4 regions of the Mycoplana sp. MJR14 genome follow, and region 4 is predicted to be linked to each of the others. Evidence: riboswitches for the same ligand, from Rfam matches in the RefSeq annotation. Region 4 holds a riboswitch; each other region holds the start of a gene.
What was found. Region 4 has a riboswitch for cobalamin ahead of bluB (5,6-dimethylbenzimidazole synthase). Riboswitches for the same ligand answer to the same signal wherever they lie in the genome.
Positions count from the first base shown of each region.

Region 1: linked by a shared signal. The riboswitch ahead of P0086_RS06900 (aromatic ring-hydroxylating dioxygenase subunit alpha) and the one ahead of bluB (5,6-dimethylbenzimidazole synthase) in region 4 are both predicted to bind cobalamin.
Region 2: linked by a shared signal. The riboswitch ahead of P0086_RS11750 (hypothetical protein) and the one ahead of bluB (5,6-dimethylbenzimidazole synthase) in region 4 are both predicted to bind cobalamin.
Region 3: linked by a shared signal. The riboswitch ahead of P0086_RS10245 (ABC transporter substrate-binding protein) and the one ahead of bluB (5,6-dimethylbenzimidazole synthase) in region 4 are both predicted to bind cobalamin.

Region 1 is NZ_JARGEO010000002.1:542,684-548,680, forward strand. It holds gene P0086_RS06890 (hypothetical protein) at 26-1,699, shown strand; gene P0086_RS06895 (hybrid-cluster NAD(P)-dependent oxidoreductase) at 1,857-2,954, opposite strand; gene P0086_RS06900 (aromatic ring-hydroxylating dioxygenase subunit alpha) at 2,956-4,200, opposite strand; cobalamin riboswitch at 4,306-4,503, opposite strand; gene P0086_RS06905 (arylsulfatase) at 4,889-5,997, shown strand, end outside.
Region 2 is NZ_JARGEO010000004.1:243,899-249,895, forward strand. It holds gene metH (methionine synthase) at 1-1,791, opposite strand, end outside; gene P0086_RS11750 (hypothetical protein) at 1,871-2,086, opposite strand; cobalamin riboswitch at 2,189-2,403, opposite strand; gene P0086_RS11755 (glucoamylase family protein) at 2,847-5,997, shown strand, end outside.
Region 3 is NZ_JARGEO010000003.1:480,891-486,887, forward strand. It holds gene P0086_RS10230 (four-carbon acid sugar kinase family protein) at 1-750, opposite strand, end outside; gene oiaX (3-oxo-isoapionate-4-phosphate decarboxylase OiaX) at 757-2,010, opposite strand; gene P0086_RS10240 (transcriptional regulator NanR) at 2,182-2,886, shown strand; cobalamin riboswitch at 3,289-3,519, shown strand; gene P0086_RS10245 (ABC transporter substrate-binding protein) at 3,690-4,721, shown strand; gene P0086_RS10250 (iron ABC transporter permease) at 4,748-5,746, shown strand; gene P0086_RS10255 (ABC transporter ATP-binding protein) at 5,743-5,997, shown strand, end outside.
Region 4 is NZ_JARGEO010000011.1:85,701-91,697, forward strand. It holds gene P0086_RS21190 (helix-turn-helix domain-containing protein) at 1-103, opposite strand, end outside; gene P0086_RS21195 (glutathione S-transferase family protein) at 214-918, shown strand; gene P0086_RS21200 (phytanoyl-CoA dioxygenase family protein) at 983-2,047, opposite strand; gene P0086_RS21205 (DUF2865 domain-containing protein) at 2,453-3,514, shown strand; gene bluB (5,6-dimethylbenzimidazole synthase) at 3,536-4,222, opposite strand; cobalamin riboswitch at 4,268-4,498, opposite strand; gene P0086_RS21215 (diguanylate cyclase) at 4,567-5,997, opposite strand, start outside.

The DNA of each region.
Region 1 (5,997 bases), on a different contig from region 4:
CATCGCCCCTGCACATGACGAGCAGATGACGCAGAAGATCGTAGTCACCAGCGACCGCACGACCCCCGTCTCCGTACGCGCGAGCGATACGGAGCTCGTCGTCGATGCCGGCGTGCACATCTCCACCGCGTCGACCAGCCTGATCGCCACCGGCGCAGCGACCGACTGCGCCTTCTACATCAACGGCGAACTTCTTGCCGGCTCCGGCTTTGCCGTGACATTCGGCGACAGCGGCGTCGCCGACAGCGACAGCCTGTTCGTCGTCGGCAAGACGGGCAGGATCCACGGCACTTCGGGCGGGATGGAGATCCGCAGCGGCGGCCTCGAACTCGTCAACCACGGCACGATCGAGGCCGGGCAGACCACGCTCTCGATCGGCGGCGCGGCGACGAAGGTCACCAACAACGGCCTGCTCGCCTCCTCGGCGGGCGTCGCCGTCAAGGCGAGCGGAAAAGGCGAGACGCTGATCAACAACGGATCGATCTCGGCTGCGGCGAACGCGCTCGTCCTTGCCGGCGGATCGGTGAACCTGACGAACAACGGCGAAACGCTTTCGACCAGGGCGCATGCCGTCGTCACCTCGGGCAATGCCGCGATCGTGACCAACCACGGCACGCTCGAAAGCCTGCTGGACACGATCGTCTCGTCCGGCAGATCGGTGACGATCACCACGGACGGCCTCGTGTCGTCGACGAAGGGATCGGCGATCCTTGCCAGCGGCGCCGGCGCGATCATCACCAACAACGACGGCACCGTGAAGGCCGTGGCCGACGCCGTCGTCCTGACCGGCGACAACGGCAAGGTCACCAACAACGGCCTTGTCAGATCGTCCGCCTACGGCATCTCCGTCGATGCCGACAAGGCGATCGTCACCAACAACAAGACGATCACGGCCGCCGGCGGCGTCGAGGTCGACGGCAGCGGCTCCACCGTCAGCAACTACGGCACGATCACGGCGACGAAGGCAGCGATCGCGGCGATCGACTTTTCCGGCGCCGCCGCCGCGCGCTTCCACAATTTTGGCCTCCTGCAGGGCACCGGCACGGCCTTCCTCGGCGGCAGCGGCGTCCAGTCCGTGTTCAACAGCGGCACGATCAAGGGCGCGATCATCCTCGGCGCCGGCAACGACTATTTCGACGGCACCGACGGCAAGGTCACCGGCAGCGTCAAGGGCGGCAGGGGCAACGACGTCTATGTGGTCAGCGACGCTGCGACGAAGATCGTTGAACTGGCGAAGGAGGGCACGGATCTCGTCAAGGCGAGCGTCAGCCTCGCACTCGGCGCCAATGTCGAGCACCTGACCCTGACCGGATCTTCCAACACCGGCGCGACCGGCAACGGGCTCGCCAACCAGATCCACGGCAACGGCGGCAGGAACACGATCAAGGGCGGCGCCGGCGACGACATGCTCTGGGGCCACCGCGGCAACGACATCGTTGGCGGCGGCAAGGGTGCGGACCATTTCGTCTTCGCCAAGGGCGACGGCCGCGACACGATCACCGACTTCACGGCGGGCGGAACGAGCCACGACGTGCTCGATCTCTCCTCGCTCGACAGCATTGCGAGCTATGTCGACCTGACGAAGAACCACCTGCAGCAGGTCGGCGCCGACGTCCATATCGACGGCCGGAACGGCGACAAAATCGTGCTGCAGGACGTCAGCATCGCCCACCTCGACAAGGGCGACTTCCTGTTCTGAAGGGGGCGCGCTTTGCGGCGGCGACGCGTCCGCGACGCAAAACGTGCTTTATCGCGCAAGGACGTGCGCGGGTGGATGCCGGATCTGGTCCGGCATGACGGGGTCCCGGGTGGCGGGAAAGCGACAACGGCGCCGCCCGCCCGCCATTGATACGGCCTCAAGCCTCGATCTGCACGTCGCCGATCGGGCGGGAGCAGCAGGCGAGGATGTAGCCTTCGGCGATCTCGTCGTCGAGGATGCCGCCGTTGTGGTTCATCTCGACTTCGCCGGAGACCTTCATGACGCGGCAGGTGCCGCAGAGGCCGCCCTCGCAGGCAGCCCCGATGCGCACGCCGGCGGAACGGGCGGTCTGCAGGATGGTCTGGCCGGGCGGGCAGGACGCCTCCTTGCCGGCCATGGTGAAGGTGACGGTGGCGACGGCTGCGGCATCCGCCTCGCCGGGGCCGGCGCGCACGGCGAGCTCCTCGGCGGCCGGGGCTGCGGCCGGCTGGAAGCTCTCCTCGTGGTAGCGGGCCATGTCGAAGCCGCAGACCTTGAGCATGTCGCGCACGCCGCGCATGAACGGCTCCGGACCGCAGCAGAAGACGGTGCGGTCGCGGAAGTCCGGGGCCAGCAGCGCAAGCCGCGCGCCGTCGATGCGGCCGCGCAGGCCGTGCCAGCCGTCGCGCGGATTGCGGCCTTCGACGACGAAGCCGAGCGCCAGGTTCGGCATCTGCGCCGACAGGCATTCGAGCTCGTTGCGAAACAGGATGTCGTCCGGGGTGCGCGCGCAGGAGACGAAGGCAACGTCGGTCTGCGGCGCGCAATCGGCCATCCAGCGCGTCATCGACATCATCGGCGTGACGCCCGAGCCGGCGGAGATGAACAGGTACTTCTCCCCCGGATGGCGGACGAAGGAGAAGTCGCCGAGCGGACCGAAGGCCTTCAGCTGCATGCCGGGCTTCAGGTGATCGAACATCCAGCGGGTGCCGATGCTGTCCTTCTGCGCCTTGACGGTGACGGCCACCGAAAACGGCCGCGACGGGGTCGAGGACAGCGTATAGGTGCGCATCACCGGATCGTCCGGCGTCACCGGCAGCTCCAGCGTCACGAACTGGCCGGGCAGGTAGCGGAACCAGTTCTCGCGGTCGGAGCGGAAGGTGAAGGTCATCACGTCGGCCGTCTCGGCCGTGACCGCGATGCACTCCAGCAGGTGCTGGCGGTCGTTCCAGGGCTGGAGCTCGTCGAAGTGCCGGAACTGGCTTGCGATCGTCATCTTAGGCCACCCGGATCAGAGGCTGCTTGTCGCCCTGCAGGCGCTGCTCCATGAAGGTGCAGTACCATTCGACGAACTGCATCACGCCGCCCTCGTCGACCGGCGAATAGGGGCCGGGCTCGTAGGCGGGCGAGCGGATGCCGAAGGCGTTCTCCTCGACGATCCGGCGGTCCTGGTCGTTGGTCTCGGTCCAGACGTGGGTCAGTTCGTCGAGCGAATAGTCCACGCCCTCGACGGCGTCCTTGTTGACGAGCCACTTGGTCGTCACCTGCGTCAGCTCGGGGCCGAGCGGCAGGACGCGGAAGGTGATGGCATGGTCGGCCAGCACATGGTTCCAGGTCGTCGGGTAGTGGAACATCAGAAGCGTGCCGATGTGGCTCTCCTGCACGTCGCCGGACAGCGGCCGGCGGACGGCGCGGGCACCCGACATGGTGTAGCTCTCGGCATCGTCGATCAGCGGCATGCGGGCGAGGCGGAACTGGCCGGAGGGCGACATGCGGAACTCGCTCGGCAGGCCGGAGGCCTCGCATTTCGCCCAGTGGGCGGCGATCACCGGATCGTCCTTGGCGCCCTGCACGCCGGTGGCGCTCGGCGCCTCGGGATAGGTGCGGCAGAGCTCGGGATGGTTGGCCGCGCAGTGATAGCACTCGCGGTTGTTCTCCCAGACGAGCTTCCAGTTGCCCTTCTCGACGATGGTGCTCTCGAAGGCGACCTTGGTCTCGCCGAGGCGATGGCGGACGAGATAGGGCTCGGCGAGTTCCCGATAGGGCGCGAAGTCCGGCGCCTCGTCGGCGAGGCAGATGAAGATGTAGCCGCCGACCGTCTCGCAATGGACGGGTTTCAGGCCGTGCTGGCTCTTGTCGAAGTCTTCGGCCATGTGGCGGGCGAAGAGCAGCGTGCCGTCGAGCTCGTAGGTCCACTGGTGGTAGGGACAGACGAGCTTGGCGGACGCCCCCTTGTGCTGGGTGCAGACGCGCGAACCGCGGTGGCGACAGGAATTGTGCAGCGCGCGGATGACGCCCTGGCGGTCGCGGGTGACGACGAGCGGGTAGTCGCCGACCTGCAGGGTGAAGTAGTTGCCGGCCCGCGGGATCTCGCAGTCGTGGCCGACGAACAGCCAGTCGCGATACCAGATCGTCTCCAGATCGAGCTTGTAGTGGTCCTGGTCGATGTAGAACGCCTGATCGAGGCTGTAGCCCTCGCGCCGGTTCCTGATCTTGCGAAGTACGTCGCTGCGAATGTCCATTGCCGCTTCCTCAAAAAGCATTTGCTCGTCCGAAGCGGGCATGGGCAGTCGCGACCGTCGTGAAGACACGACTTCGCAGCGCCCCGGCTGCCCGCCGCAGCCAGTCACGTCATCTCTCTCCAAGGCTGGTTTCCGGGCTCGGGAGATGTCCTCTGCGGACCGCGCGGCGCCTTCCCGGACTTCTCCAGTGGCCTTTTGCCGCGATTTCTTCCCTTACCGTTGCGGGGGCAGCTCCGGATTTTCACCGGCTTCCCAATTATCCGCCCTCCCTAAAGAGGCAGCACCTTGAGCCTCTTCATCTAAGCGGAAAGGCGGGACGCCGTGCCGCTCAATTGCGACGTCGCCTTCCGCTTTGGCGACAGTGCGCGTCTTGCGATGCACAATGAAATAACGTTTTTATTTCAAATATTTGCCTCATCGGAAACCATCAGCAGATCAACAAATGTGCGACAAGACCGCAAAAGAGGCAGATAGTCTCTTTGCGTCACAACCGCGACCAGGTCGGGATCGGCCAGGCACCTCGGCAAGTGCAACCGGAACCGTTTCGTGGTAGCGTGACGTCGCGCGGCCTACCCGCGCCGGACCTCGGCGGAGGGCGGGGCCCCGCACCTCCGCGCATAATCGCCTCTGTGGCGACAACCAGCATATCCTCAGCAGCAAATGTCGACCTGTCACGGGAGGGTGAGCCATGGCCACCGATAGCGCATGTGACGACAGCAGCCGCACGCATGAAGGCAGCGAACCGGCCCTGAGCCGACGGAGCCTGCTTCTGGCAGGAACCGCGCTCGCCGCCGCCTCGACACTCGGCGGAACCGGGTCGCCGGCCCAGGCCCAGACCCAGACGCAGACCCAGACGCAGCCGGCTGCGCCGGCGAGCGGCAGGCCGCCGAACATCCTCGTCATCTGGGGCGACGACATCGGCATCTGGAACATCTCCGCCAACAGCCGCGGGATGATGGGCTACAGGACGCCCAATATCGACCGGATCGCCGCGGAGGGCCTGTCGTTTTCCGACTACTACGGCCAGCAGAGCTGCACCGCCGGACGCGCCGCCTTCCTCGGCGGCAACGTGCCGGTGCGCACGGGGATGACCAAGGTCGGCCTGCCCGGCGCGGCGCAGGGCTGGCAAATGACCGACGTGACCGTCGCCACCGTGCTCAAGGCGCAGGGTTATGCGACCGGACAGTTCGGCAAGAACCATCAGGGCGACCGCGACGAACACCTGCCGACGATGCACGGCTTCGACGAGTTCCTCGGCAACCTCTATCACCTCAATGCCGAGGAGGAGCCGGAGAACCGCGACTATCCGCGCGACCGGGTCCTGGCCAACGGCAAGACCTTCCTCGAGCAGTTCGGCCCGCGCGGCGTTCTGCACAGCTGGGCCAATCCCGACGGCACGCAGAAGATCGAGAACACCGGGCCGCTGACGAAGAAGCGGATGGAGACGATCGACGAGGAGACGCTGGCCGCCGCCAAGGACTTCATCACCCGGCAGAACCAGGCGGGGAAGCCCTTCTTCTGCTGGTGGAACGGCACACGGATGCATTTCCGTACCCATGTGAAGGAGCAGAACAAGGGGATCTCCGGGCCGAGCGGCGACGAGTACCATGACGGCATGGTCGAGCACGACATGCATGTCGGCGAACTCCTGAAGCTGCTCGACGACCTCGGCATCGCGCAGGACACGGTGGTGCTCTATTCCACCGACAACGGCCCGCACTACAACACCTGGCCCGACGCCGGCACGACGCCGTTCCGCAGCGAGAAGAACTCCAACTGGGAGGGGGCCTACCGCGT
Region 2 (5,997 bases), on a different contig from region 4:
GTGCATCGCCTCGCGCACCGGCTCGTTGCCGCGGAAGGAGAAGGAGAGGTTGGAGACGCCGCCGGACACGTGGACGTGCGGCAGGGTGGCGGTGATCTCGGCCGTCGCCTCGATGAAGTCGACGCCGTAATTGTCGTGCTCCTCGATGCCGGTGGCGACCGCAAAGATGTTCGGGTCGAAGACGATGTCTTCCGGGGCGAGGCCGGCGACCTCGGTGAGGAGCCTGTAGGCGCGGGTGCAGATCTCGACCTTGCGCGCCCTGGTGTCGGCCTGGCCCTTCTCGTCGAAGGCCATGACGACGACGGCGGCGCCATAGGCACGCACGAGTTTCGCATGGTGCAGGAAGGCTTCCTCGCCTTCCTTCAGTGAGATCGAATTGACCAGCGGCTTGCCCTGCACGCATTTCAGGCCGGCCTCGATCACCTCCCATTTCGAACTGTCGATCATCACCGGCACGCGGGCGATGTCCGGCTCGGCGGCAATCAGGTTGAGGTATTCCACCATGGCCTTGCCGGAATCGATCAGGCCTTCGTCCATGTTGATGTCGATCACCTGTGCGCCGTTCGCCACCTGGTCGCGCGCGACGTCCAGCGCTGCGGCATAGTCGCCGGCGGTGATCAGCTTGCGGAATTTCGCCGAGCCGGTGACGTTGGTACGTTCGCCGACGTTGACGAAGGGGATGGCCTCGGTCAGCGTGAAGGGCTCGAGGCCGGAAAGGCGCATGTGGCGCGGAATGTCGGGGATCGGCCGCGGCCGGTGGCGTGCGGCCGCGGCGGCGATCGCCTCGATATGCGCCGGCGTCGAGCCGCAGCAGCCGCCGACGATGTTGACGAGGCCGTCGCGCATGAAGCCCTCGATCTGAGCGGCCATCTCCGCCGGCGTCTCGTCATACTTGCCAAACGCGTTCGGCAGGCCGGCGTTCGGATAGGCGCAGACGAAGGTGTCGGCGACGGACGAGATCTCGTCCAGATGGGCGCGCATGGCGTTGGCGCCGAGCGCGCAGTTCAGCCCGATCGAGAAGGGCCGCGCGTGGCGGACCGAGTTCCAGAACGCCTCCGGCGTCTGGCCGGACAGGGTGCGGCCGGACAGGTCGGTGATGGTGCCGGAGATCATGATGGGCAGCTCGATGCCCTTTTCCTCGAAGACTTCGCGGGTGGCGAAGATCGCGGCCTTGGCGTTCAGCGTGTCGAAGATCGTCTCGATCAGGATGATGTCGGCGCCGCCGTCGATCAGGCCGCGGACCTGGCCGGCATAGGCGAGCCTGAGATCGTCGAAGGTGACGGCGCGGTAGCCGGGATTGTTGACGTCCGGGGAGATCGAGGCGGTGCGGTTGGTCGGGCCGAGCGCGCCGGCGACGAAGCGGCGCCGGCCGTCCTTTTTCTGCGCGCGCAGGCCGGCGCGGCGGGCAAGGCGTGCGCCGTCGCGGTTGAGCTCGTAGACCATGTCCTCCATGCCGTAGTCGGCCTGGGCGATGGTCGTCGACGAGAAGGTGTTGGTCTCGAGGATGTCGGCGCCGGCCAGCGCGTAGCGATAGTGGATGTCCTCGATCGCGGCCGGCTGGGTCAGCGTCAGGAGGTCGTTGTTGCCCTGCTGGTGGCAGGCGCAGTCGCCGAAGCGGCTGCCGCGGAAATCGTCCTCGACCAGGCCCAGCGTCTGGATCTCCGTTCCCATCGCGCCGTCGAGCACGAGGATGCGCTCACGCGCGGCGGCATGGAGCGCCTCGGCGATGTCCTTGCCGTTGCGGGGTGGAAGTTCCGGACCGAAAAGGTCGTCGAGGTCGGCCGATGCCATGGCGAAGCCCTCCGATGCAGCATGTCTGCATCGGAGATCACATAAAGATATGTTTATGTCAATATGTCTTTATGTTGCTTCAGTGCGGCCTGCCCGTTCGCCCCGCCAGCTGTTCGAACAGCCTCCGGAGCCGGACGATGTCCGGATCGCGGTCCTGATAGGGTGCGAGCTTGCTGATTTCCTTTGCGGCCGCCACGGCGAGATCGGCGCCGCGCGGCTGCCACAGCAGCCAGGAGATGAAGACGGATTCCGGCCTGCCGGAGCCGGAGGGTTCGGAATTGATGATGGCAGACATTTGACTTCCCCAATCTTGGAATTGGGGGATGACCGGACGCACGCATGCTGGAGTTCCGCTTCGACGCGGAGCAAGCGCACCCGTGGGACACCCCGCCCATGGACGTTACGAGTTCATCAGGGCAGGTCTCCTGGCTTGCGGGTCGTCGCTTCTGTCCGGCCTTCCCGACGCTTTCGCGCCAGTGGCATGGGGGACAGCGGCTCGCCGCCTACAGTTGCGGGGGCAGCGCCGGAATGGATGGTTTCCCATCGCACCGGCTTCCCTCTTCGCTTCCTCATCTTCGACGATTCGGAAGAACCCTGATGGCCGCAAGGTGGCTCGGCAGCGGGGCCGCTGTCAACGCGGCAAAAGGCGTTGTCGACCGAAATGAATCCGGAACGGAACCGAATCGGCGGCGTCGCGTTCAGGCCCCGTTCACCGCTGATCGCGTAGGGCAGTCGCGGTATATAATGGCCTATCTATTGTCGGAGTGGACTTGCCCTGCCTTCCAGTTCTGTTGCAACAGCCTGCCATTGCGGCTAAAGAATGCCGTTTTCATGCGTCACTCAGTCAAGCGGGATATGGATATATCGTCCGTTGCAGTTCGCCCACGAACCGATGGGCGCGTGCCCGTGCGTCTTGGTCCTTCCGACGGGCCGTCGCGGAGGAAACGAATGACGCCGTCCCGTGACGCGGAGCCGCACGGATAGTCCCGCCTGCCGAATGCAATCCGGCTGCCGCCGGAACCACCAACCCTGCTCGAAAACAGAAAAAGACGCTGATGTCCCTTCACAACCGACCACAGACTTCGTCGCGCGAGACGGAATCCAAGCAGATCGACTACAACGACTCGATCCGGGATACCTATTTCACCCTCGAGGAACTGAGCGCCTGCGGTGAGGACCTGGCGAGAAACGGCGCGCAGACGCTGCCGGGCTTCACGCCGTTCGACTTCCGTGCCCGGCACCGGGAGAACGAGAAGGAGATCTTCCGCGTCTACCAGACGACCGCCCGCGACGTCGAGGCGGGCATGACGATCACGCCGGCGGCCGAATGGCTGCTCGACAACTACTATGTGGTCGAGGAGGCGATCCAGGAAGTGCGCCGCGACTTCCCGCGGCGTTTCTATCGCCAGCTGCCGACGATGAAGATCGGCGACGTCGAAATCCCGCGCACGCTGGCGCTCGGCTGGCTCTACGTCGCCCATACCCAGAGCAGCGTCTCGCGCGAGAGCCTGACGGCGATCGTCGAAGGCTTCCAGAAGGTCGAGGCCTTCAAGATCGGCGAATTGTGGGCGCTGCCGTCGATCGTCCGCTTCATCCTGATCGAGAACCTGCGGCGCATTTCCAGCCGCGTCGAGCGCTCGCGCGGCATGCGCCGCAAGGCGAACGAGGTGGCCGACGAGCTGATCCGCCAGAACGACCCGGAAAAGAGCGTCGTGATCCTGCGCGAGATCGAGCATCTCGTCGCCGACAACACCTTCGTGGCGCAACTGCTCTATCGCCTGCGCGACGGCTTGCAGGCCTCGGGTGCCGCCATCCAGTGGCTGGAGAAGCAGATCGAGGCGCGCGGCACTGACCTCGAGGAGGTGCTCGTCGCCGAGCAGAACCGGCTGTCGTCCGGCAATGTCACGATGAGCAACCTGATCAAGGGCCTGCGCTCGATCGACGACACGGAATGGCCCGTCTGGGTGGAGAGCGTCAGCCGCCTCGATGCGGCGCTGCGCGAGGGCTCCGACTATACCGAGCTCGATTTCGGCTCGCGCAATTCCTATCGCGACACGATCGAGAAGATGGCCCGCCGCTCGGGCAAGACCGAGCTCGAGGTGACCCAGATCGCGCTGGCGCTGACCGCCGAGGACATGGCGGCCGGCAACGTCGCCGGTGCGCACGAGGCCAATGTCGGCAGCTATCTGGTCGGCCAGAAGCGCGACATCCTGGAAAAGCGGATCGGCTACCGCCCGTCGATCCTGCAGCGCATCGTCCGTTTCGGCCGGTCGCTCGACTGGTTCGCGATTGCCGGACCTGTGGTCCTCCTGACGCTTCTGGCCATGGTCGGCGTCTACTACTTCCTCGACCAGATGGACATTCCGGACGGGGCGTGGCTGATCATGCTGATCCTGTTCGCGGTTCCGGCTTCGGAGGGCGCCGTCGGCCTCTACAACACGCTCGTCACGCTCTGCGTGAAGCCGACCAGGCTGGTGGGCTACGAGCTGCGCGAGGGCATTCCGGAGGAGGCGCGCACGCTGGTGGCCGTCCCCTGCCTGATCTCCAAGCGCGACCACGTCGACGAACTGGTCCGCAACCTGGAGGTCCACTACCTCGCCAATCCGCGCGGCGAGATCTACTTCTCGCTGGTCAGCGACTGGGTCGACAGCACGGTGGAGGAGACGCCGGAGGATCTCGACGTCCTCGAATATGCCAAGCGCGAGATCGCGCTGCTTTCGGCGCGCTATGCCTATGACGGGCGCACCCGCTTCTACCTGTTGCACCGCCGCCGGCAGTTCAATCCGCAGGAAGGCGTGTGGATGGGCTGGGAGCGCAAGCGCGGCAAGCTGCACGAGCTGAACCTGCTCTTGCGCGGCGACGGCGACACGAGCTTCCTGCCGGGCGCCAACATCGTTCCGGAGAACGTCCAGTACGTGCTGACGCTCGATTCCGACACGCGGCTGATGCGCGATGCCGCCACCAATCTCGTCGGCAAGCTGTTCCACCCGATCAACCGTCCGCTGATCGATCCGCAGACCCAGCGCGTCGTCGCCGGCTACAGCATCCTGCAGCCGCGCGTCACCCCGTCGCTGACGACCGGCGACGAGGCCTCGACGTTCCAGCGCATCTTCTCGGCCAACCGCGGCGTCGACCCCTATGTCTTCACCGTCTCGGACGTCTACCAGGACCTCGCCGACGAAGGGACGTTCACCGGCAAGGGGCTCTATCACGTCGACGCCTTCGAGGCGGCGCTGAAGGGGCGCATCGAGGAAAACTCGATCCTGTCGCACGACCTGCTCGAAGGGTCCTACGCCCGTTGCGCGCTCGTCACCGACGTGGAATTCGTCGAGGACTTCCCGATCCGCTACGAGGTTGAGAACTCGCGCCAGCATCGCTGGGCGCGCGGCGACTGGCAGCTGCTGCCCTACATCTTCAAGCCGTCCAGCGGCGTTTCTATGCTCGGCCGCTGGAAGATGTACGACAATCTCCGCCGCTGCCTGATCCCGATCTGCTGGCTCGTCGCCTCGGTCATGGGCTGGTACTACATGGAGCCGCGCCAGGCGCTGATCTGGCAGCTGGTGCTGATCTTCCTCCTGTTCGTCGCGCCCACCCTGTCGCTCTTCACCGGCGCCGTGCCGCGCCGCAGCGACATCGTCGCCCGCGCCCACCTGCAGACGATCCTGTCCGATATCCGTGCGGCGAACGCGCAGGTCGCGCTCCGCATCGTCTTCATCGCCCATCAGGCCGCGGTGATGGCGGATGCCACGATCCGCTCGCTCTACCGCATGTTCGTCAGCCGCAAGCACATGCTCGAATGGCGCACGGCGGCACAGGTGCACAGCTCGTCCGGCGGCGGCATCTGGTCCTACTACGTCGACATGTGGCAGGCCCCGGCGCTGGCCCTGGTCGCGGTCGGCCTGGCGCTCTTCTCCAAGACGGGCCTTCCCTTCATCGCCATCCCGTTCGCAGCGATCTGGATCCTTTCACCGGCGATCGCCTGGTACGTCAGCCAGTCGGCGGAGACGGAGGACCAGCTGATCGTGCCCGAAGGGGTGGTGACCGAGCTGCGCAAGATCGCACGGCGCACCTGGCGCTACTTCGAGACCTTCGTCACCGCCGAGCAGCATTTCCTGCCGCCGGACAATTTCCAGGAGAGGCCGCATCCGGTGCTGGCGGAACGGACCTCGCCGACGAACATCGGCGTCTATCTGCTGTCGGTCGTGT
Region 3 (5,997 bases), on a different contig from region 4:
CTCGGCGCGCCATGCCGCCAGCAGCGCGTATTCCACGCCCGAGGAGCCGGCGACGAAGAGGCCGCCGTCCCGCCTGAGGCGCCAAAGCTGGCGTCCGGCCGCAGCCTGGCTCTCGGGCGAATCGACGTCCAGAAGCAGGATGCCGGCCTCGCCGCCTGCGATCGCATCGAGACGCGCATCCGCATCCGCTGCGGCAAGCGTGACGATATCCGCCAGCGCGACGGGAAGATCGGTCTGCCGGCCGAGATGGACGGCGAGGTCCGCCTCGGCCATCGGGGTCACCGGGTGGCGGCTCATCACCGGGTGGCGGTCGATGCGGTAGACCTGCCCCTGATAGGCGGCGAAGAGGTGGCCGAAGGCGGTATAGCGCTTCAGCTGCGGCGCGCCGACGATCACCGGCACCTGGCGCTGGCCGAACAGGTCCCTGCCGATCTCGATCGCCTTGCCGATGCTGCCGACCCCGGGCGCGGAATCGAAGGTTGAGCAGACCTTGTAGTGGCAGATCGCGGCGCCCAGATCCTGCAGCCAGCGGAGGGCCGGGGCGAGGTTCTGCTGCATCCATTCGGGCGTCTCGCTGCGGCTGGTGCCGGCGATGCCGACGGCGCGGCAATCGGCAAAGCGTTGCAGCATGTCCGGTTGCGGCACGCCGAGAAACAGCACGGTCGGGATGCCGCTGGAGGTGAGCGATTCCATGACGTCGGTCGAGCCGGTGAAATCGTCGCCGTAGTAGCTGACGAGAAGATCGGACATGAAGGCTTACTCCTTGCCGTCACCGAATTTCGCGAGCGAGGCCGCGAGTTCGGGATGGTCCTTGGCGTAGTCGCCAAGCGGGATGTCGGCGACCGCCGCCTGCCAGGCCTGCTGGACGGCGCGGACGCCGGCGGCCGGGCCGCCCGGATGGCTGACGATGCCGCCGCCACAGAGATAGAGGAGGTCGGTGGTGCGGCCCGTGCGCTGGTAGGTCTCCGGCGCCTGCCCGCCCCACTGGCCGGACCCGGCCACCGGCAGCGGCCGGTCGGAAGGGTCGAACATAGGCGTGCTGACGGCCTTGAAGGATTCGACGAAGCTGTCGTCCGGCTCCCAGTACTTGATCCGGATGCCGTTGATCTGGAACTGGTCGACGCCGAGCAGCCGCCAGAACTGCTGGTAGACCTTGAAGTCCATGCCGGCGCCGGGATCGCGGGTCAGGACGTCCCAGCCGTTGCGATGGGCATGCAGGACGAGGCCGGAGCGCTTGCGCAGGAAGCTCATGCCGCCGAAGCCGATGGAATTGATGTTGACGACGGCGCAGTTGCCGCCGGCCTCGAGCACGAGGTCGTGGTTGCGCATCATCTCGTCCGGGTCGGCATGCGAGATGCCGAAGGCGTACATCACCTTCTTGCCGGTCTTCTGCTCGTGATCGAGGATGCGCGGCATGATCGCCGCGACGCGGTCCTTCAGCGGCGAGTAGGCCGGGCTCATCAGCTTCTCGTCGTCCTTGATGAAGTCGACGCCGGATTCGATCAGTTCGCCCACGAGTTCCGCCGTCTCGTGCGGACGCAGGCCGAGCGCCGGCTTGACGATCGTGCCGATGATCGGCCGGCCCTCGACGCCGGTCAGGCGGCGGCTGCCGTCGATGCCGAACTGCGGGCCGGGGTGAGCGGCCCTGAAGGCCTCCGGCAGCTTCATGTCGACGATGCGGATGCCGGTCATGCCCTTGATGGAAAAGACGCCGCCGATCGCGATCGTCATCAGGGCGGCAAGGTCGGTGCCGATGGCGTCGAGCGGAAAGGCGATGTCGACGTCGGCCCGGTTCAGCCGCTTGCCGGGTTCGGCTTCCGGCCAGGTCGGGGAGAAGGAGGCTTCGAGCGGACGGATGGCGAGCACGCGCGCTGCGACCCGGGCCTTCAGCTCTTCGGTTTCGCCGGGGACCGCGACGAAGGTGCCGGTGGACTGGTCGCTGGCGATCTTGTTCGCCATCGCTTCGACGCTGCCGGGCGTCTCGATGCGGTAGGTCAGGGTAATCAGCAAGCCGTTGCTCCTCCTCGCCACTTCAGTTTGTCGTGGCGTCAACTCGTGATCTGGTATAATAAGTATTCCAATTTGTGCAACGGAAAAATTTCAGCAAAGGGATTCCCAGCGTCCCGCCTTGTCGCAAAATGCAGAAATGTTAAGGGAGGGAGAATGAGCCAGAGAGACGCCATGACCCAAACCATCGAGCCGATCGTCAGGCGCAAGCTGTCCGACGAAGTCTTCGACCGGCTGGAGCGGATGATCACGTCGGGGGAACTGAAGCCGGGCGACGAGATGCCGTCGGAACGCGTGCTGATGGAGCGCTTCGGCGTCGGCCGCCCCGCCATCCGCGAGGCGATGCAGTCGCTCGCCAACAAGGGATTGCTCAGCATTTCCCACGGCGAGCGGGCGAAGGTCCTCCAGCTCACCGCGCAGTCGATCTTCCGCCAGGTCGACCTGACCGCGAAGATCATGCTGTCGCAGTCGGAGGATTCCCTCGAGCATCTGAAGAGCGCGCGCATATTCTTCGAGCGCGGTATGGCGCGCGAGGCGGCGCAACGCGCCCGCGCCGGCGACATCGACGACCTCGGCGCCATCATCGAGCGCCAGCGTCGCTCGCTCGGCGATGCGGAGGCCTTCATCGCCGCCGACATGCAGTTCCATACCCGCATCGCCCAGGTTTCCGGCAATCCGATCTACGTCGCCGTCAGCGAGGCCATGCTGGCCTGGCTGAAGGAGTACCATACGGAAATGCTGATCTGGACCGGCAAGGAGAAGTTCACGCTGGTGGAGCACGAGGAAATCCTCGACCGGCTGAGGAACCAGGATGCCGAGGGCGCGGAAGCGGCGATGCTGAAGCATCTCGAACGGTCGCGATCGCTCTACAACAGGTGACCCCACCACGTCCGCCTCGTGCACTCGACCGGCGCGGGGCCTCTCTTCCAATCGGATCTTCGACAGTTGCGAATGCGACGGTCGCGCGGTGAACCGCGTTTCCGCGAGGGCGATCCTGCGGTCGTCCCGGGTCGACGCCGATCACTGCCTGGATATGTCATGTTATAAAATAACTTTCCGGTTGACGGATGTAATACTATTACACTAAGCAGGTCGGGTCAGCCTTCGGAAGGAAGATCGATGACCTGCTCCCCCCATTCCGGGCCAGCCCGGACACCGGCCGTGCGTACCGGTCCTCTGCCGCCGCTGGCGGTCGCAACCGCAGCGGCGAGAGCACGATATCGATCGCGTGCAGAACGTGCAGGCGCCGATCTCTCGCGCTTGACGATAGGGCCGGCAAGCGTCTATCTGGAGGACGACGGTTCCCCGCCCACGAAGCGGAGGGGATTAATAGGGAACACGGTGCGGACGACCCAAGTCGGGACCAAAACCGTGGCTGCCCCCGCAACTGTAAGCGGATTGCCGTTCATCCTCGTGGCGCCACGGCGCCATGCCACTGCGCGCGGCGCGGGAAGGCAGATGAACGTCACAGATCCGCGAGCCAGGAGACCTGCCGTCAAGCATCGATCCAACGTCACGGGCGGGGAAGCCCGGAACAGGAGCATTTCATGACGACCATTGGCGCCCTGCTGAGCGTCTTCACGCTGCCTTTCCCGAGACCTGCCGATCTTCGAGCAACCGGACGAATTGAAGACCTTTCGGTTCTTCACCGCCGTCATTTCTAACCTTTTCGGGAAAAATCCATGACGATTTCATTCAAGCAACCGCTTTACGCGGGCATTGTCGCTTTGTGGCTGGCCGCATCGTTCTTCCATGGCGAGGCCCGCGCGGCGGAGACGACATATCCGTTGACGCTGCAGAACTGCGGACGTCCCGTCACCTTCGAAAGAGCACCGTCGCGTACCGTCTCGATCGGCCAGAGCAGCACCGAGATCCTCTACCTGCTGGGCCTTGCCGACAAGGTGGCGGGCACCGCGCTCTGGGTCGGCCCGGTGCTGAAGGGCTACGAGGACGTCAACGCCCGGATCGACAGGCTGGCAGACAATGATCCGAGTTTCGAGAGCGTGCTGGCCAGGAAACCGGACATCGTCACCGTGCAGTTCCAGTGGCAGATCGGCCCCGAGGGCGTGGTCGCCCGGCCGGAGCAGTTCGAAGAGCTCGGCATTGCCGTCTACACCTCGCCGTCCGATTGCGTCGGCAAGGAAAACTCCGCCGCCAGCGACGGCGTCCGCCACCAGGTCTTCACCATGGACCTGGTCTACCAGGAGATCCGCGAGCTCGCGCAGATCTACAATGTCCAGGACAGGGGCGAGGCCGTCGTCGCCGATCTGAAGCGGCGCGAAGCAGCCGCGCGCGCCAAGGTGAAGCCGGCCGAAGGCAAGCTCAAGGCCGTCTTCTGGTTTTCCAGCGCGGCCGATGCCGATCCCTATGTTGCCGGAAAGAACGGCGCGCCCGGCTACATCATGTCGGCGCTCGGCATCGAGAACATCATCAAGACCGACGACGAATGGCCGACCGTCGGTTGGGAGACGATTGCCAAGGCCGATCCCACGATCGTCGTCGCCGGTTCGATGGAGCGCCGCCGCTATCCGCTCGACAGTCTCGAGGCCAAGCTCGACTTCCTGAAGACTGATCCGGTCGCGAGCCTGATGCCGGCGGTCAAGAGCGGCCACGTCTTCGCCATGGACGCGCAGGCGATGAACCCGACGATCCGGACGATCGAGGGCATCGAGGCCCTGGCGGACGCCATCGCCGCTGCCGGCCTCGCCCAGTGAGCCGGGCGCTGACATCGGGCACGCGGATGGGCGCGGCGTTTGCCGCGCTCGCCGTCCTGCTGCTGGCGCTCTGGATGGGGGCGGCGATCGGCGAGACGGCGATCCCGTTTCGGACGGTCGCCCATACGGTGGCGAACCGGCTGTGGAGTGCCGGCTATCCGCTGGCGCCGATCGACGAGGGCATCATCTGGAGCTACCGGCTGAGCCGGGCGGTCGTGGCGGCGTCCTGCGGGGCAGCACTGGCGCTCTCCGGCGCGGTGCTGCAGTCGCTGCTGCGCAATCCGCTCGCCGATCCCTACATCCTCGGCATTTCCGCCGGTGCCTCGACGGGCGCGGTCGGCGTGGCGATCCTGGGCGTCGGCGCGGGCATGCTGACCCTGTCGCTCGGCGCCTTCCTCGGCGCGATCATCGCCTTTGCGCTCGTCAGCGTACTGGCGGTCAAGGCGGGACGCGGCACGGCGGCGATCATCCTTGCCGGCGTCGCGGGCTCGCAGCTCTTCAACGCGCTCACCTCCTTCATCGTCACCAAGGCGGCGACGGCGGAGCAGGCGCGCGGCATCATGTTCTGGCTGCTCGGAAACCTGTCGGGCGTGCGCTGGCCGGATGCCTGGCTGGCCGTGCCGGCCGCGCTCGCCGGCCTCGTCGTGTGCCTCTGGCATGCGCGCGCGCTGGACGCCTTCACCTTCGGCTCGGAATCGGCCGCCTCGCTCGGCATTTCCGTGCGGCGCACCTATCTCGCGCTCGTCGGAGTCTCGGCGATGATGACCGCGGTGATGGTCTCGATCGTCGGTTCGATCGGCTTCGTCGGCCTCGTCATCCCGCATGCGGCGCGACTGCTGGTCGGCGTCCGGCACGGCGTGCTGCTGCCGGCGGCGGCGCTCGCCGGTGCCGTCTTCATGATCGTCGCCGACATCCTGTCGCGCACCATCATTGCCGGCCAGGTGCTGCCGATCGGCGTGATCACGGCGCTGATCGGGGCGCCGGCCTTCGCGGTGATCCTTGCAAGAGGGAGGGGCAGGGCATGAGGCTTTCCGCCAGGTGCGTTTCGTGGTCGGCCGGCAGCGCCGATATTTTGAAGGATGTCTCGCTGGCGGTCGAGACGGGCGAGTTCCTCGGCATCATCGGGCCGAACGGCTCGGGCAAGACGAGCCTGATGTCGGTGCTGTCCGGCATCCGGAAGCCGAAATCGGGCGACGTGCTGCTGGACGACGTTCCGATCGGCGCGCTGGGGCGGCGCAAGCTGGCGCAGCGGCTGGCGCTGGTCGAACAGCAGGCC
Region 4 (5,997 bases):
GCTTGGTGCCATCCTTGAGGTAGTAGATCAGCAAGGTCGGCCAGCGCCCGCTGAGGACCTGCATGACTTCCTCGATCGGGCAGCGCGAGACCAGATCCTTCATCGCATTCTCCGGCATGGTGACAAAAAAGTGCGTAATTTACATGGGGAAGGGCAGCGGATAGGTCCAGTGTCGCTGCGCAGCGTGATCGAAAGAAATCACGGAGAAAGACATTGGAACCGATCCTTATCTATGGCTTCCCCGCCGGAAGCTCCATGGGCCTCGTCGCCGCGCTCGAATGGCTCGGCAAACCCTATCGGCTCTGCCGCGTCGACATGCTCGGCGAGATGCGCGATCCGTCATATGCCCGCATCAACGCACGCCACGAGACCCCAGTCCTGATCACCGACGACGGGCGGGTACTCACTGAGACGATGGCCATCGTCCACTGGCTGGCCGCACGCGACGACGATCGCCGTATCAGCTTCGCACCGCAATCGAAGGAGGCGGACCGCATGGTCCAGCTGATGGCCTTCGTCAACACCGGCTTCACCGGTGCCTTCTCTGCGCTCTGGACGGCGCTGGAACTGGATGAGCCGGACCCCGACTTCCAGGACGCCCTGCGCCGCTTCGGCCACAAGGCCGTGGTCGAACGCCACCGCAAGCTGGAGGCGATGATCGGCGATACCGCCTATCTCGTCGGCGACCGCCCCACGCTCGCCGACGGCATCTTCGTCGGCGTCGCCCGCTGGCTCGATATCCACGCGGTCTCGCAGTCGGACCGCTGGCCCAGGCTGGAAGCGCTGCGACGCAGGCTGGAAGCCGATCCGGCCGTCCGTTTCGCCACGGCGCTGGAGAACGGTGAGGCGGCGACAGGAAGCGGGGCATGCCGCGGCCACGTTCCCCTGACGGAAGTCATCGCGCGTTTCGGCCAATGAGACGAAAGAGGCCGGGATCGCTCCCGGCCTCTCCTGCTTCTCGGTTGCGATCTGGACCGCGGGTTCAGGCACCCGGCTTCTTCAGCCGCTTCGACCACTCGCCGGCCTTGCCCATGCCCGCCGCGACCCAGGGCGAGCCCTTCAGGCCGAGCTTGCCGCGCAAGCCCATGGCGCCGATGATCAGGCGGATCATCTGCGACTTGATGGGGGGCAGCGAGGCGATGTGCAGGCCGGTGAAGGGCAGGAACGGGTTGCGCCGCAGCGACCCGTAGATCTCGATGCGCGTCGTCTGCTTGTAGCTCGGGCAACGGGCGTGGAAGCCGTGGGTGTCGGCGACGATCAGGGTGTTGGCCTTGACCACCATCTTCACCGGCTGGCCGTAGCCCAGTGCGGTCAGCTCGTGCGGCATGATGCGCAGCGAACCGCGGGCGGAATACTTGTTCTCGATCGTGTCGGCGCTCTCGCTGATGCGCTGCTCCCAGGCGAGCCGCTGCGGCGTCACCTTGTGCGAGCCCGGCACGTAGGAGAACGGCCCGTCCTCCTCGCCGACGTCCTTGAGGAACAGCCAGGCCTTCGCGGTCGGCTGGAAGGTGTCGCTGTGCAGCGCGGTCTGCGGATCGGCCGCCGTCTCCTTCGACGGCGTCGACGCCAGCGCCATCACCACCTGCACGACCAGCAGCGGCTGGCCGTCGCTCGAGGACACGTAGCGCAGGAGATTGGACATGCGCGGATCGTTGCGCGCCGCCTTGAAGCCCGGAAGCCGCTCCACGTCGCTGTCGTCGATCAGCGCGCGCCGGGTCACGGTCGTCCCCTGCAGCATGTCGTAGCGGTCGAAGTCGCTGTTCTCCAGCTCCGAAGTCACCTGCGCGAACACCTCCGGCGGCAGGAAGTTCTCGATCTTCACGAAGCCGTTCTCGTCGTATTCGCGCCGCTGCTCGGCGGTGACCAGGTGCGCCAGAGACTTGCGCCGCCAATCGGCCATGTCCATGGCGAGCGACACCCGCTTGGCATGCAGGCCCATCCTGTTCAGCGTCTTGCTGCCGATGATGGGATTGTCCGCGAAGGACTTGGCACCCGAGGCCAGCTGGAGCGCATAGAACGGGCTGAGCAGAACGGAGGAAAGGCGCATGCGGTGACCTATGGTGCGTTCGACGGGATGGCGGCGCCGGAAGGCGGGCAACATGCCCCGCCAGGGGCCGCCGCAGCCAGCATTTGCTACACCAAGGGCACGGCGATAGCAATTCCGCTGCGTAAAACATGAAGAAAGAAATCAACTATTATTGACGTTAATCACTTTCGAGGGAGTGCATTGCCCATTTGCCCCTCCAAGCTATGATCGTGAGGAAGGATGCCCGGTCTGCGGCGGAAATCACGGGCTCCCGCCCGACCCGCCGGAACCGGAGAACCGCTTCGGCGTTACTCAAGCCGCCCTCGCCCGTCGCACCCGACCCGCGAGGCAAACGCGACGGGAGGGGACGAGGTGCAGTGGGGACTGGGAAGAGTGTGGGTTCTGGCCGCTGCGACGGCCCTCCCGATGGCCCCGTCATTGGCCCTGTCATTGGCCTTGTCGCTGGCGCCGACCCATGCTCGGGCGCAGGACGTCTGCAGCGATCTCCAGTCGCAGCTCGTCAACCTGCCGCCCGCGGCCGATAGCGCCCAGCAGGTGCGCAGCTACGCCAGCGCCATCGCAAGGCAGAACATCGAACTGCGCCAGGCAAGGGCCGACCTTCGCCGGCTCGGCTGCAGCAACGGCAGCGTCACCGTCTTCGGCGGTCAGAATGCCGGCGCCTGCGCCGCCATCACGTCGACGATCGACCAGATGGAGCGCAACCTCCGGCAACTCGTGCAACAGCGTGACGAGGCGTCCTTCGGCGGCGATCCGGCCGAGCGCGGCCGCATCCTGGCGGCCCTGTCGGAGAACGGCTGCGAGGGGACCATCGCGGCCGAGTCATCCGCAGAGGCAGAGGCAGAAGTGACCATGGAGGGCGGCGATCTTCCCGAAATCGACGATCCGGACATGCCGACGACGTTCGACAACATGGGCGCGGCAGCGCAGGATGGCCCGCTGCGGACGGTGTGCGTGCGCACCTGCGACGGCGGCTTCTTCCCGATATCGTCGGCGGCGACCCCGCTCGACTTCCGCCGGGACCAGCGCGCCTGTTCGATGATGTGCCCGCAGACCGAGACGGAGCTCTTCTACCAGCCGCTGCAGTCGCTCGACAGCAGCAACATGATCTCGACACTGACCGGACGGCCCTATACCGCTCTGGCGAACGCCTACGCCTACCAGTCCCGCGACCGCTCCGCCGACCCGTCCTGCGGCTGCGACCTTGCCGGCTACTACCGCAAGATGGCGGGCGCCGGCGGCGGCGCGTCGAACGCCGCCGCGGGCACGAAGCCGGGCACGATCAGGCAGGATGTCGGCTCGGTGACGACGATCCGGATGCATCCGGTCGCGGGCGCCGCAGCCCCCGGAACGGTCGTCAACGAGCGGCCCTACGATCCGGAAAAGGACCGGGTGCGGATGGTCGGGCCGAGCTTCCTTCCCGACGACCAGCCGCCGCTCGACCTTCGCAACCCCGGCGGGGCGAACTGAACCGCTGCGAAGCCTCGGCCGTCAGCGCCGCTGCCCCCACCGGTCGGCGAAGACCAGTTCCTCCAGCGGCAGCCGCTGGCGCCATCCCTTGAGCGCGAGCTCGGGCTCCTCGTAGAGGCGATCGACGTAGCCCAGGCAGAGCCAGGCGACGATCTCGATCCGCTCGGGAATGCCGAGCAGCGCACGGATGTCGGCATCGTGGAAGATGCTGACCCAGCCGACGCCCACCCCTTCCGCCCGCGCCGCCAGCCACAGGTTCTGCACGGCGCACACGGTCGAATAGGCATCCATGCGCGGATTGTGCGTGCGCCCCAGCACCACGCTGCCGGCCCGGTCCGGGTCGCAGGTCACGCAGAGGCTGACGGGCGCCTTGAGGATGCCCTCCAGCTTCAGTGTCCGGTAACGTTCCTGGCGCTCGCCGGAAAAGAGCGCGGCCGCCTCCTCGTTGGCGCGCTGGAACGCCCGGTGGGCGCCGGCGCGCACCGCCTGGTCGCGCACGACGATGAAGCTCCAGGGCTGCATGAAGCCGACGGACGGCGCACTGTGGGCGGCACCCAGCAGGCGCTCCAGCAGATCGTCCGGCAGCGGATCGCTCAGGAACTGGTCACGCACGTCGCGACGGGTCTCGATGGCGCGGTAGACTGCGGCCCGTTCGGCCGCCGTGAAGGGTTGGACGGGAACAAGCTCGTCCCGCTTGGAAGGTCGCATCGTCAACTCCCCAACAATGCTCGCGACCCCACCGCCGTCCGCGCGGGCGGGTCCATCTCGCCAGGCCGGTCTTCTGACTTCGGATCGCCCGGCCACGCCCGCCTTCCCGGCCTTTCGACCAGTGGCTGTCTGGCGAGGGGTTTCCCTCGCGGCTTGGCCGTCCCCGTCACAGCGTTGGGCACGTTCCGGCTTCGGCGCACGCGGACGTCGTCCTCGGCCCCACCGGATTCCCGATTCTCCCCGCGCAAGCGGGGCACCTAGCAGCGCCATTTGCACATGCGGGGCGAAAGTGCGCAAGAGGGCCCGTCCGGCGTCTGCCGGATATCCCCTTGCAGGGCGTGTGTTCAGGCCGCCTCGATGTCCGAGGTCGGTTGGGCGCCGCCGGGCACGCCGTAGTGGGCGCGGTTGCGGCCCGCGTTCTTGGCCGAATAGAGCGCCGCATCGGCTGCAAGCATGATCGCATGCGCCGACTGGCCATGGTGGGGAAAGGCGCCGATGCCGGCGCTGCCGCCGATCTGGAGCAACTGGCCCTGGAAGGGCACGGGCACCAGCGCATCGCGCACGAAGCCTTCGGCAAGCGGAAGGGTGATCTCAGGGTCCGTGATCCCCGGAAGCAGCACCGCGAACTCGTCGCCCCCGAGACGCGCGACCACCCCGTGCTCTCCGAGCCGGGCCATGAACCGCGCGGCGACGGCGCGCAGGACCTCGTCGCCGGCCGCATGCCCATGCCGGTCGTTGACCGCCTTGAACCGGTCGAGGTCGATGGCGATGATCGAAAAGGCCCTCTGCCCCCTCCGGGAAAGGTCGGTGATCGCGTGATCGAACCCGGATCGACTGAGGACGCCGGTCAGTGCGTCATGGCGCGCCAGATGGGCGTTCTTCGCCTCGCTTCGCTCGAGCGCGCGCACGAGCGAGGAGAACTTGACCGCGCCGAAGCCCATCACGACGACGAAGATCGCGATCAGCGCGGCGATGTGCGGCACCGCCATGGTCCAGACGAACGATCCCGGACGGTTCGGACGCCACGAAGCCACCATCGGGTTGAAGGCGTCGCCGCCCACGCCGGTCGTCAGAAGGTTCGGGTCGTCGGTCGTGATCGGCGAGAAGCCGAGGCCGGTGAGCCCCAGGCGCCGCTCGGATTCCGCCAGCATCGACGCCGTCACCGGCTTGACCGTGATCATCAGCACGGGGCTCCGGCGCTCGTCGGGGATGAACAGCCGCCGCGGCACCACCGCCTGGACGACGACGATGCTCATGCCCCCCTCGATCACCCGCATGCCCGTTGCGCTGATCTGCGGCACGCCCCCGTTCACGCGACCGGCACTCGTCGGCGACTTCGCCACGATCCAGCCGTCGCGCGTGCGCCGCAAGGAGGCGTGGTAGCTCGCCGTCGCCCGCTTGATCAGGTCGCTGATCCAGTAGAGCACCTCTTCCGACTGCCCGTCCGGCACGATGATGCCGTCGCGCATGGCCAGAACCGGTTCGCCGGCCGGTTTGACGAACACCAGCCACGAAAAGCCGGACTCCCGCCACAGCCAGTTCCGGAGGTCGTGCCTGATGAACCGCTCGCTGAGCTTGCCGTCGCCCAGTTCATCGAAGGTCCTGTCCCATACCGACAGGCCGCTCTGGTAGAGCACCACCTGCTCGATCTGGTTGCGGAATTCGCTCTTGACGAGGGTCTTCTCGGTCTCGGCGACAAACTCGTTCGCCTGGCGGACCGAATAGTCGAGGACGAGGAAATTGGCGCTGGCGAACAGCAACACGATCACCGCCGA